Regions from separate parts of the Mesorhizobium sp. M0800 genome, predicted to be linked through region 1. Evidence: predicted binding sites of a transcription regulator. Region 1 holds the regulator's gene; the other holds the start of a gene.
The links. Region 1 encodes LexA, which represses DNA repair genes until DNA is damaged. Its sites were predicted from a motif close to TGTTCNNNNTGTGTTCNG; they were not measured.

Region 1 (4,720 bases):
ACAGCTATGATTTCTCCTTCGACAGCTATTTCGCCGGTATCGGCGGCAGCGGCTTTTTTCTCGGCAATCCGAAAGTCGTGTCGTCGGGCAGCATGCCGCTTGCCGCGCAGCTTTCTTCCGCGATCGAAGACGCGCGCGAATCCATCGCCGACCATATCCGCAGCCGCATCGGCGGCGCCGAGGGCGAGATTGCTGCTGCGCTGATCGTTGGCGTGCGCGCCGGCATTCCCGAGGAGATCAACGAAGCGATGCGGCGCACCGGCATCTACCACATCATCTCCATCTCGGGGCTGCATATGGCGTTGGTCGCCGGCACCATCATGGCGCTGCTGCGGGGTGCCTTTGCGCTGTTTCCCGATTTCTCATCGCGACGGCCGGTCAAGAAATATGCCGCGGCCGCCGCGCTTTTTTCGATTGCGGCCTACCTCGTCTTTTCCGGCATTGTCGTGGCGGCCGAACGCAGCTTCATCATGCTGGCGGTGATGCTTATCGCCGTGCTGTTCGACCGGGCCGCGCTCACCATGCGCAACCTGGCGATCTCGGCCATCGCGGTCATCCTGGTGTCGCCGCACGAGGTGGTCGGTCCGAGTTTCCAGATGTCCTTCGCCGCGACGGCGGCCCTTGTCGGCGCCTATGCAGGCTGGTCCGATTACCGCGCCGGCAGGGCCACCACGCCGCCGCCGCGGCGGTCGCCGCTACGCTTTGCCACTCGAAAGGTCCTGCTGGGCATGTGCGGTCTGGCGATGACCTCGATCATTGCAGGGAGCGCCACGGCGCTTTTCGCCATATGGCATTTCCAGCGCGTGGCGCCGCTCAGCCTGTTCGCCAATCTGGCCATCATGCCCATCGTCTCACTGGTCGTCATGCCTTTCGCCGTGCTCAGTGCGCTGGCGATGCCGTTCGGCGCGGATGGCCCTTTCCTCTATGTCATGGGCAAGGGGCTGACGGCGATGATCGCCCTGTCCGGGTGGATCTCGGAGCGCTCGCCGATCGATGCGGTCGGGCTGATTTCGCTGAGATCCGTCCTTCTGGTGACGATCGCCCTCGTCATTGCCAGCATGGCGACGACCTGGTTGCGGCTGGCGGCACTTCCTTTTGCGCTCGCCGGCTTGCTGACGACAACGCAGACACGCATACCCGACGTATTGGTCTCGGAGGACGCACGGCTGGTCGCGCTGCCGATCGGCAGCGGTGAACTCGCGGTCAACCGGGCACGCCCGAATGAGTTCACCATCGACAACTGGAAACGCGCGCTCACATCAGAGGCTATCGTCGCGCCGGAAACACCTGGAAAGAACGACCCGCAATTCGACATTGCCGATCCGGCCGACCTACCGCCGGGCATGCCGTTCATTTGCACGGACGGCCTCTGCCTTGCCAGGCATCCATCCGGCGCGATCATCGCGCAAGCCAAGGACCGCGATACTGCGCGGCCAGCCTGCGCCTTTGCCAGCTTGATCGTCATCGACGACGCCACCGCCCATAACCCCTGCTACTACGACCGGCTGGTCCTCGTCGTCACCAAACGGCAACTGGCGCGCGCGGGAAGTGCCGCCGTCTACTTCGATCCACAAGCGGCAACGCGCGCCGAAATCCGTTTCGCGGTCGAAAAATCATACCGGCCCTGGCACGTGCAGCGGAAATTTTCACGCGCGACGCGCGGCCTGCCCCCATACCGCAGGGCCGACAATCCAAAAGCCGGCGCCAAGGGCGCAACTCAGTAGCGGCGGATCAGCCCAACGAGCTTGCCCTGCACCTTGACCCTGTCTGGTCCGAAGATGCGCGTCTCGTAGGCTGGATTGGCGGCTTCCAGGGCGATCGAGGCGCCCTTGCGGCGGAACCGCTTCAGCGTCGCTTCCTCCTCGTCGACCAGTGCCACCACGATCTCACCGGGGCTCGCCGTATCGGCATTGCGGATGATCACCGTGTCGCCGTCGAAAATGCCGGCCTCGATCATCGAGTCGCCTTTGACCTCGAGCGCATAATGCTCGCCGCCCATGATCATATCCGGCGGCACCGAAATCGAATGCGTCTGGTGCTGGATGGCGTCGATCGGCACACCGGCGGCGATGCGGCCCATCACCGGGATCGAAACGGCGGCGACGACATCGTCGTCATTTCCGGCTGCGGGCACGCGCGACGATGTCGGCTTGCCTTGCCGAGGACCGCCTTGCCCAAGACTGCCCTGGATGACACTCGGCGAGAACTTGCGTGCCGCATTGAGGCCGGGGGCGATCGAGTCAGGCAGGCGCAGCACCTCCAGCGCACGGGCCCGGTTGGGCAAACGGCGAATGAAGCCGCGCTCCTCCAGCGCCGTAATCAGCCGGTGGATTCCGGATTTGGAAGCCAGGTCGAGCGCTTCCTTCATCTCGTCGAAGGAAGGCGGGATACCGCTTTCCTTCAACCTTTCGTGGATGAACATAAGCAGTTCGTGTTGTTTGCGTGTCAGCATAGCGACCCCCAACAGAATCAGAAAAACAAACCCAGAACAAACACTATCTGTTCCAGTTGTGTTCCGCAACTGTTTAAAGTTTAATGAATGCGTTAAGGCTCGGGAAACAAACGACGTCCCCTACCGGCGTACCGCATTTTCATCGCCGCGAGCCTCATCGCCTTGATTCTGCTTTCGTTTTGCGCCCTTCTGGCCTCCTAGAAGGCGGCACTGGCATCGGCCGTCGGTCGGCAAATGGCACGGAAGTGAACCCGTATCGACTGTGCGGTTTGGTCAATGCACCGTGAACGAAACGAACTCAAAACGCCAACCTCGGGTTAAGTCCCGGTTTCCATCGCCTGGTCAGGCTGCTTCTCGCCGGTGGAGCCTTGCTGCGCGCAACCAGGTAATGGAAGAACAGTCGATGCGTGTCCGGCGTTGCGTTGGATCTTGGCGGAGCAGACAAATCATGACAGGAATTCCCGATCTCGTGGCCATAAAGGCGATGGATGCCGCGGATCCGCTGCGCGCGATGCGCGACCGCTTTGTGTTGCCGCAAGGAGTGATCTATCTCGACGGCAATTCGCTAGGAGCTGCTTCACGTGCCGCTTTCGATGAACTGCACAAGGCCGCGACCGAAGAATGGTCGCATGATCTCATCCGCGCATGGAACACGGCCGGCTGGTTCAACATGCCGCTTGAACTTGGCGACCAGCTCGGGCGCCTGATCGGTGCCGCGGCCGGCCAGACGGTGGTCTGCGACACGACATCGGTCAACATCTACAAGCTGCTGCACGCCGCCATGGCCATGCGACCGGAGCGGCAGGTCATCGTCGCCGAGGGCGATAGTTTTCCGACGGACCTCTACATGGCTGAGGGTGTGGTTTCGACGCGAAAAGATACGCTGCTGCGCCTCTCGGGGGTCGACGCGCCGACCATCGAAGAGCTGATCGACGAACGCACCGCCGTGGTGCTGGTCAACCACGTCAACTATAAGTCGGGCGAACTGCGCGACATGCCGGCGCTGACGCGCAGGGCTCAGGAAGCCGGGGCGATGATCGTCTGGGATCTCTGCCACACCGCCGGCGCGATGCCAGTCGAGCTCGACAAGGCAAACGCCGATTTTGCCGTTGGCTGCACCTACAAATATCTGAATGGCGGCCCGGGCGCGCCTGCCTTCATCTATGCGGCTGAGCGGCATCTTTCCGACATCCAGCAGCCGCTCACCGGCTGGTGGGGCCATGCACGGCCCTTCGCCTTCGAGCCAGGCTATGCGGCCGGCACCGGCATCCGCCGGTTTCTGTGCGGCACGCAGCCGGTCTTGTCGATGCGCACGCTGAAGGGCGCGCTCGACATCTGGAACGATGTCGACATGACGGCGGTGCGCAAGAAGAGCATCGCGCTGGCGGATCTGTTCATCGAGCTTGTCGAGGCAAAGTGCGGCACTTACGGGCTCACGCTCGAAAGCACGCGCGATGGGGAAAAACGCGGCAGCCAGATTTCATTCATGCATGAGCATGGCTACCAGGTCATGCGCGCGCTGATCGAACGTGGCGTGATCGGCGATTTTCGCGCGCCATCGACCATGCGCTTCGGCTTCACCCCGCTCTATGTCGGCTATGCCGATGTCTGGCAGGCCGTCAAAGTGCTTGAGGATATCCTGCGCACCGGTGCGTGGAAGGATGCGCGCTTCGCCATCAAAGCAGCTGTCACTTGAGATTGATGCGAGAGCTGGAATCGTGAGGCTGGCGACGACGCGCCGCGCGATGCTCACGGCTACGTTGCAAGGCCATATTGCCAGGGAGGGCGCAGGGTGTTCGAACGTCACATTGCCGATTGGGACAACGCCTATGCCAACGGCGCCAACGTAGCCGGCAGCGATCGCTGGCCGGCGGCCTGGATCGAGCCCGCGCGGGTTTTCCGCGACGTGCTTTCGACCGAGGGCAGGGCGCGGCTCGACATGGCCTATGGCGACAACCCACGCAACCGGCTCGATCTTTTCCTGCCGGCCATCAAGCCCAAGGGACTCGTGGTGTTCGTTCATGGCGGCTACTGGATGGCATTCGACAAGAATTTCTGGTCGCATCTTGCCGCTGGCCCTGTTGATCGCGGCTATGCGGTGGCGATGCCGTCCTACACGCTCTGTCCGCAGATACGCATTGGCGGCATCGTCAAGGAAGTCGGCGCGGCGATCGGCAAGGCGGCGGCGATGGTCCCAGGGCCGCTGATGCTGACCGGGCACTCGGCCGGCGGCCATCTTGTTAGCCGGATGGTTACGGCGACGACGCC
Region 2 (4,720 bases), on a different contig from region 1:
GCTTCTGGGTCATTTCGGGACCTTCGCGGGTGCCATCGGAAGGGCCGTTCCGACCCAATTTCTGCCGTTCCGATATCGGCCTTGCCAACTCCAGGGCGGATGTTCACCCATTTCGACGAGAAACTGCGTTGGCCTGCCGTCTGTGGGCGCGACAGGATGGCGGTGCGGCCGGCGCAGCTGTATGATGGCGGTCTAATATTTCAAGATCAGGAATTTGCAGGAGGAGGGCGGGCCCGGGCGGCACATCAAACCAGTCTGCATTACGAGGTGGCCAGCAACCAGGCCGCCTGGCTCGGGCGCGGCAGATCATTCACACGTGAACCATTCGCCAACCGAGCGGGGACACCCTAATTGGTGGTGACTTGCGTCACCGCCACGCCGGTTATCCTGCCGTTCCCGGCTGTGTAGGTGAGCGTCTGCGTGACCTTGGCGTCCTTCTGGTCGGGAGACGAAGGAGGATAAGAGGCGGCGAAGCCGAAATGGCCGTAACGATCGGGCTTGGCGGCGCCAAATTTCGCGGCCACGTCGCTCAGCGGCGCTCCGACGCCGGGCGTATCGAGTTCAATAGCTGTCAGGCTGGCAGGCGCGCCGGCGCATCCTTCCGGCACCTTGCCTTCCGGGTTCGGCTGCAGGGCGACGGACAGGACACCGTGGTCGGAGCCGCCCATCTCGCCGGATACGAACCAGAAGATCGACGGCGATCCGCCGGCGTCGGGGCCGGCATAGCAAAGCCAGTGGCGTGAATCTCCGGCGTCACCTTCATCGTGCATCGCTCCGCCGAAGGCTTTTTCGACATCGGCAAGCGTGGTTTCCTCAAGCTTTATCTCCAGCGGCCCAGCCTTGACCTGCTTGAATAGCGGACTGGCCAGCGGCGAGTTGATATCGCCCAGGGATGGAATCGCCCGGTCCGGGTTGAGCGGCTTGGCCAGCGTCGTTGCATTGGTCACCAGTCCGGCAACGATGAGTGCGAAATATCCGGCGTTCTGTCCCATGCCGATCTCCTGTCGTTCGAAATGAAGGTGCGGAAGGATTTGCGGGCGGGTGCTACCCTGTCTGGCTGATGCCCAAACCGATGCACGACCAACTGGACCGAAGATAAATTCACAAGTCCGCAGCCTTCAACGTCATTCCGGCGACTTGGCAACCAAAGTGTAATCGAGGCTCACAATTCCTTTTCGGCCAGTTCGCGAAAAGCGTCGGGAACCGACCGCTGTAGCCCGAGCGCGACCGAGGCGTAGCCGACCGCCTCCCAGCCGAAGCGGTCGCGGATCTTGTCGACGGCGCGATCGGCGGTCCAGCGCGCCGCGCCCTTGCTGGTGCCGGGGCGGCGGCGGTCGTCGTCGAGCCCGAGCGGCAGTTCCAGTTGCAGGCCGGCATGCTGCTCCAGATGCGATACGGCGATCGCCAGCAGCGAAATTGTCTTTTCGTGCGGATGGTCGATGAGCACCTTGCGCACCAGCGCCTCGGCGATCTCGGCCAGCATGGCGGTTGCCGAAATCGGCTGATCGAGCGTGATCGAGCGCGTCACCGAGCGCAAATCGGCAAAGCGGACGCGAACCGTCACTGTACGGCCGGGCCGGGATTTCGCCCGCAGCCTGGTGGCGACCCTGTCGGCCAGATGCAGCAAAGCGGGCACGAAGACCTGCTCCTCGGCGGGTTTCTGGCCGAGCGCCGATTGCGCGCCGGCCGAGCGCGCCCGGCGCTGCGTCTCGAGCTTGCGCGGATCGCGGTTCCACGCCAGCGCGTTGAGTTTCTCTCCCGCCGCCGGCCCGAGCAGGCGCTCAAGCGCCCCACCATTGGTCTTCGCCAGCTCGCCGATGGTGTTGACGCCGATGCCGGCCAGCCGCTGTCTGGTGACCGGGCCGACGCCCCACATCAGCTCGACCGGCAGGTGGTGCAGGAACTCCAGCTCGTGGCGCGGATCGACCACCACCAGCCCGTCCGGTTTTGCGACCTGTGAGGCGATCTTGGCCAGATGCTTGGTGCGGGCTACGCCGACCGAGATCGGCAGGCCGAGCTCGGCCTGCACGCGGCGGCGGATCTTGCCGGCGATCTCGGCCGGCGAGCCGAACAAATGGGTGCAGCCGGCGACGTCGGCGAAGGCCTCGTCGATCGAAATCCGCTCGACCACCGGCGTGAAATCGCCGAGCACCTTGATTGCCGCATCGCCCAGCCGCTGATAGTCCTTGAAATGGCCGCCGACGAAGATGAGTTGCGGGCAGAGTTCCCGCGCCCGCCGTCCCGGCATACCGCCGCGCACGCCGAACGCCTTGGCCTCGTAGGATGCGGCGAGCACTACCCCGCCGCCGACGGCAATCGGCTTGCCGCGCAAGGCCGGGTCGAGCAACTGTTCGACCGAGGCATAGAAGGCATCCAGATCCGCGTGGAGGATGTTGGCTTCCATCCGGCCCGTTCGCCCGCGGCGGTTCGAACGCCGCATTGTCTCGAGTTGTGATGAGAACATAAAGAGAACATTGTGGGTGGATTGTCAAGCAGCGCGGAGGCTGCCGCAGATGACGAGCGCACGGCAATGTTCAGCCGCGCAGCCGATCGCGGGCCTGCATCAGCGCGAATCCCAACAGGTTCTCGCCGCGCCACAGCAGCGGGTTCACCGCCCTCTCGTCATCCGCCGCAAGGCCGATACCCCACACCCGGTCGACAGGGCTCGCCTCGACCAGCACCCGGTCATGCGTCGACAACAGATATTCGCGCAGCGCCGCGTTCTGACGGAACTTCTGAAAGCTCCCTTCAGTCACGATGCGATATTTGTCTGCATCCCATTTGGTGCCATCGAAGCCGCTCACCTGGCGGCCAAGCTGCTTTGCCTGCTTGGGGCTCGCCGCCCTGAGGATTTGTGTTGCCGTCGGAGCATCACCGAACAGTCGTGCCTTCTCGGCCATCATCCAGTGTTCGGCAGTCGGATAGCTCAGGCCATCGACGGTAAAGGGCGCATGCCACCACTGGCTGAAGCACGATGTGGTTATGCGGCCGTCCTTAGACGGCTGATGGCCCCAGAAGAACAGGAACTTCTGCCGGGGCTTTGCGCGAAAGGTTTTCTCAAGCCAGGTTCGGTCGTAAATCATGGGCGGATGGAGCAGGGCGAAAGGCCGGCTTGTCAATGCTCCATCCAGAGCGGGTAGCGAAGATGAGCGGTCGGCGCTGAATGCGATGAAATGCTGATCTACAGCGCCATCTTGTAGCCGAGATGACTGGCGGTGAAGCCGAGGCGCTCGTAAAAAGCGTGCGCCTCCCGTCGACCTTTGTCCGTGGTGAGCTGGACGAAGCTGCAATTGCGCGAACGGCATGTTTCAATCGCCCATTCGATCATCAGCTTGCCGAGGCCGCGCGAGCGCCATTGCCGGGCGACGCGAACGCCTTCGATCTGGCCGCGCCAGGCGCCTTTTCTCGAAATGCCTGGAAGGAAGCTGAGCTGCAGCGTTCCGACCACTTGCCCGGCGTTGACGGCGACGGCCAGCAACTGGTTGGGATCGGTATCGATTGCGCTGAAGGCATCGAGATAGGACGGCGCAAGCGGCGTGGACGGGTCTTCCCGGTCTGCGCCGAGCACATCGTCGGCAAGCATTGCAACGATCGCCGGCAGGTCGGGCGCCTGCGCGCGACGGAATTCGATCTCGCTCATCGCGTGGAGACATACGGCGCGGATTTGGGGACGACAAGCGTGAAGGGATGCAACTTTGCCGGTCTACTGGAAAGCAGCCGTTGAAAGACCTATGACAGGCGAGATCGGGAGGCTACGATATGGATGTTCCAGCCAGCATGAAGGCTGAATTGGCAGCCTGGAACAATGGGTCCGGCATCGATCTACAAAGCTGGGTCGGGTGCGAGGGCCGATTTGCGCTTGCTGTGGGATACAGCACCATTTTCTGGCCGAAATTCGTGACGTTCGAACGCTACGTTTTGATGGAAGGGTTTAGCGAGGAAGGCCTGCGAAGCTTTGAACGAGACCCCAACGCCACACGACAGTCCGTGGAAGCGGTTATGAACCACCTGCACATTGCCGACATTCACGCCTTGGGCGCCGCCGACATCTCTCGCGACAAACTCGTGTTTCTCGGCTCGGTTCTCAAGGAGATTTATGAGGCAAAACTGCAATGGCAGTTTGCGAACCGAAGGTTTGTCGTCGAGTTTTTCGCTTCAGACTCCAGAGACCTGGAGGATTATCAGCTGTCTTTCTGGCAAGCAGACTAGGGCAATGGGCGAGGCGAGCAACTTAGCGAGGGTCAACCCTTCAATGCGGATCGAAATCGAGGGTGTCTCCCTGGAGACGTTGAGGGCGCTGTCGCGCGCGGACCAGGATGCGTTGCTGGCCTTCGGCCGGCCGATCTCCTTCGCCATGGGCAGCGCCACCGTCCTGGCCGAATTCAATCGCAATGGCGGCACGCTTCTGGTCAATTTTGCCCATATCGACGGCGGTGGCGAAGGCGTCCTGCTCGTCTTGTGGAGGCTTGTCCGGGCCTATGCCATCGATCGGCAATTCAAGCTGATCCGTTGGAATGTCCATGCCGCCACCTGCGCCACACCGAATCCCCGGCTGCAGCGTTTCCTGCGCTCCCATCACTTCGCAGAGATCGACGATGCCAGCTACGGCCGCATTTTCGCTCGCAGCCAGCAGCTTTGATCGGCTGGCTGGCCGCTCCGCTCGGGCTTACGCCGCCTCGAGCGCCCAGAGGCGGTGGCCGTAGCGGCGGAAGAAGCGGGC

Region 2: a site for LexA is predicted at 2,457-2,474, ahead of dinB (DNA polymerase IV). Genes of this name have one in related genera too.

Annotation. Positions count from the first base shown of each region.
Region 1 covers NZ_JAMYOZ010000004.1:93,484-98,203, forward strand. Annotated here, with positions in the region: gene NKI18_RS07045 (ComEC/Rec2 family competence protein) at 1-1,724, shown strand, start outside; gene lexA (transcriptional repressor LexA) at 1,718-2,452, opposite strand; gene kynU (kynureninase) at 2,901-4,148, shown strand; gene NKI18_RS07060 (hormone-sensitive lipase) at 4,245-4,720, shown strand, end outside.
Region 2 covers NZ_JAMYOZ010000009.1:49,920-54,639, reverse strand. Annotated here, with positions in the region: gene NKI18_RS13845 (hypothetical protein) at 348-992, opposite strand; gene dinB (DNA polymerase IV) at 1,163-2,404, opposite strand; gene ybiA (riboflavin biosynthesis intermediates N-glycosidase) at 2,535-3,083, opposite strand; gene NKI18_RS13830 (GNAT family N-acetyltransferase) at 3,182-3,640, opposite strand; gene NKI18_RS13825 (hypothetical protein) at 3,760-4,209, shown strand; gene NKI18_RS13820 (hypothetical protein) at 4,253-4,639, shown strand; gene NKI18_RS13815 (hypothetical protein) at 4,667-4,720, opposite strand, start outside.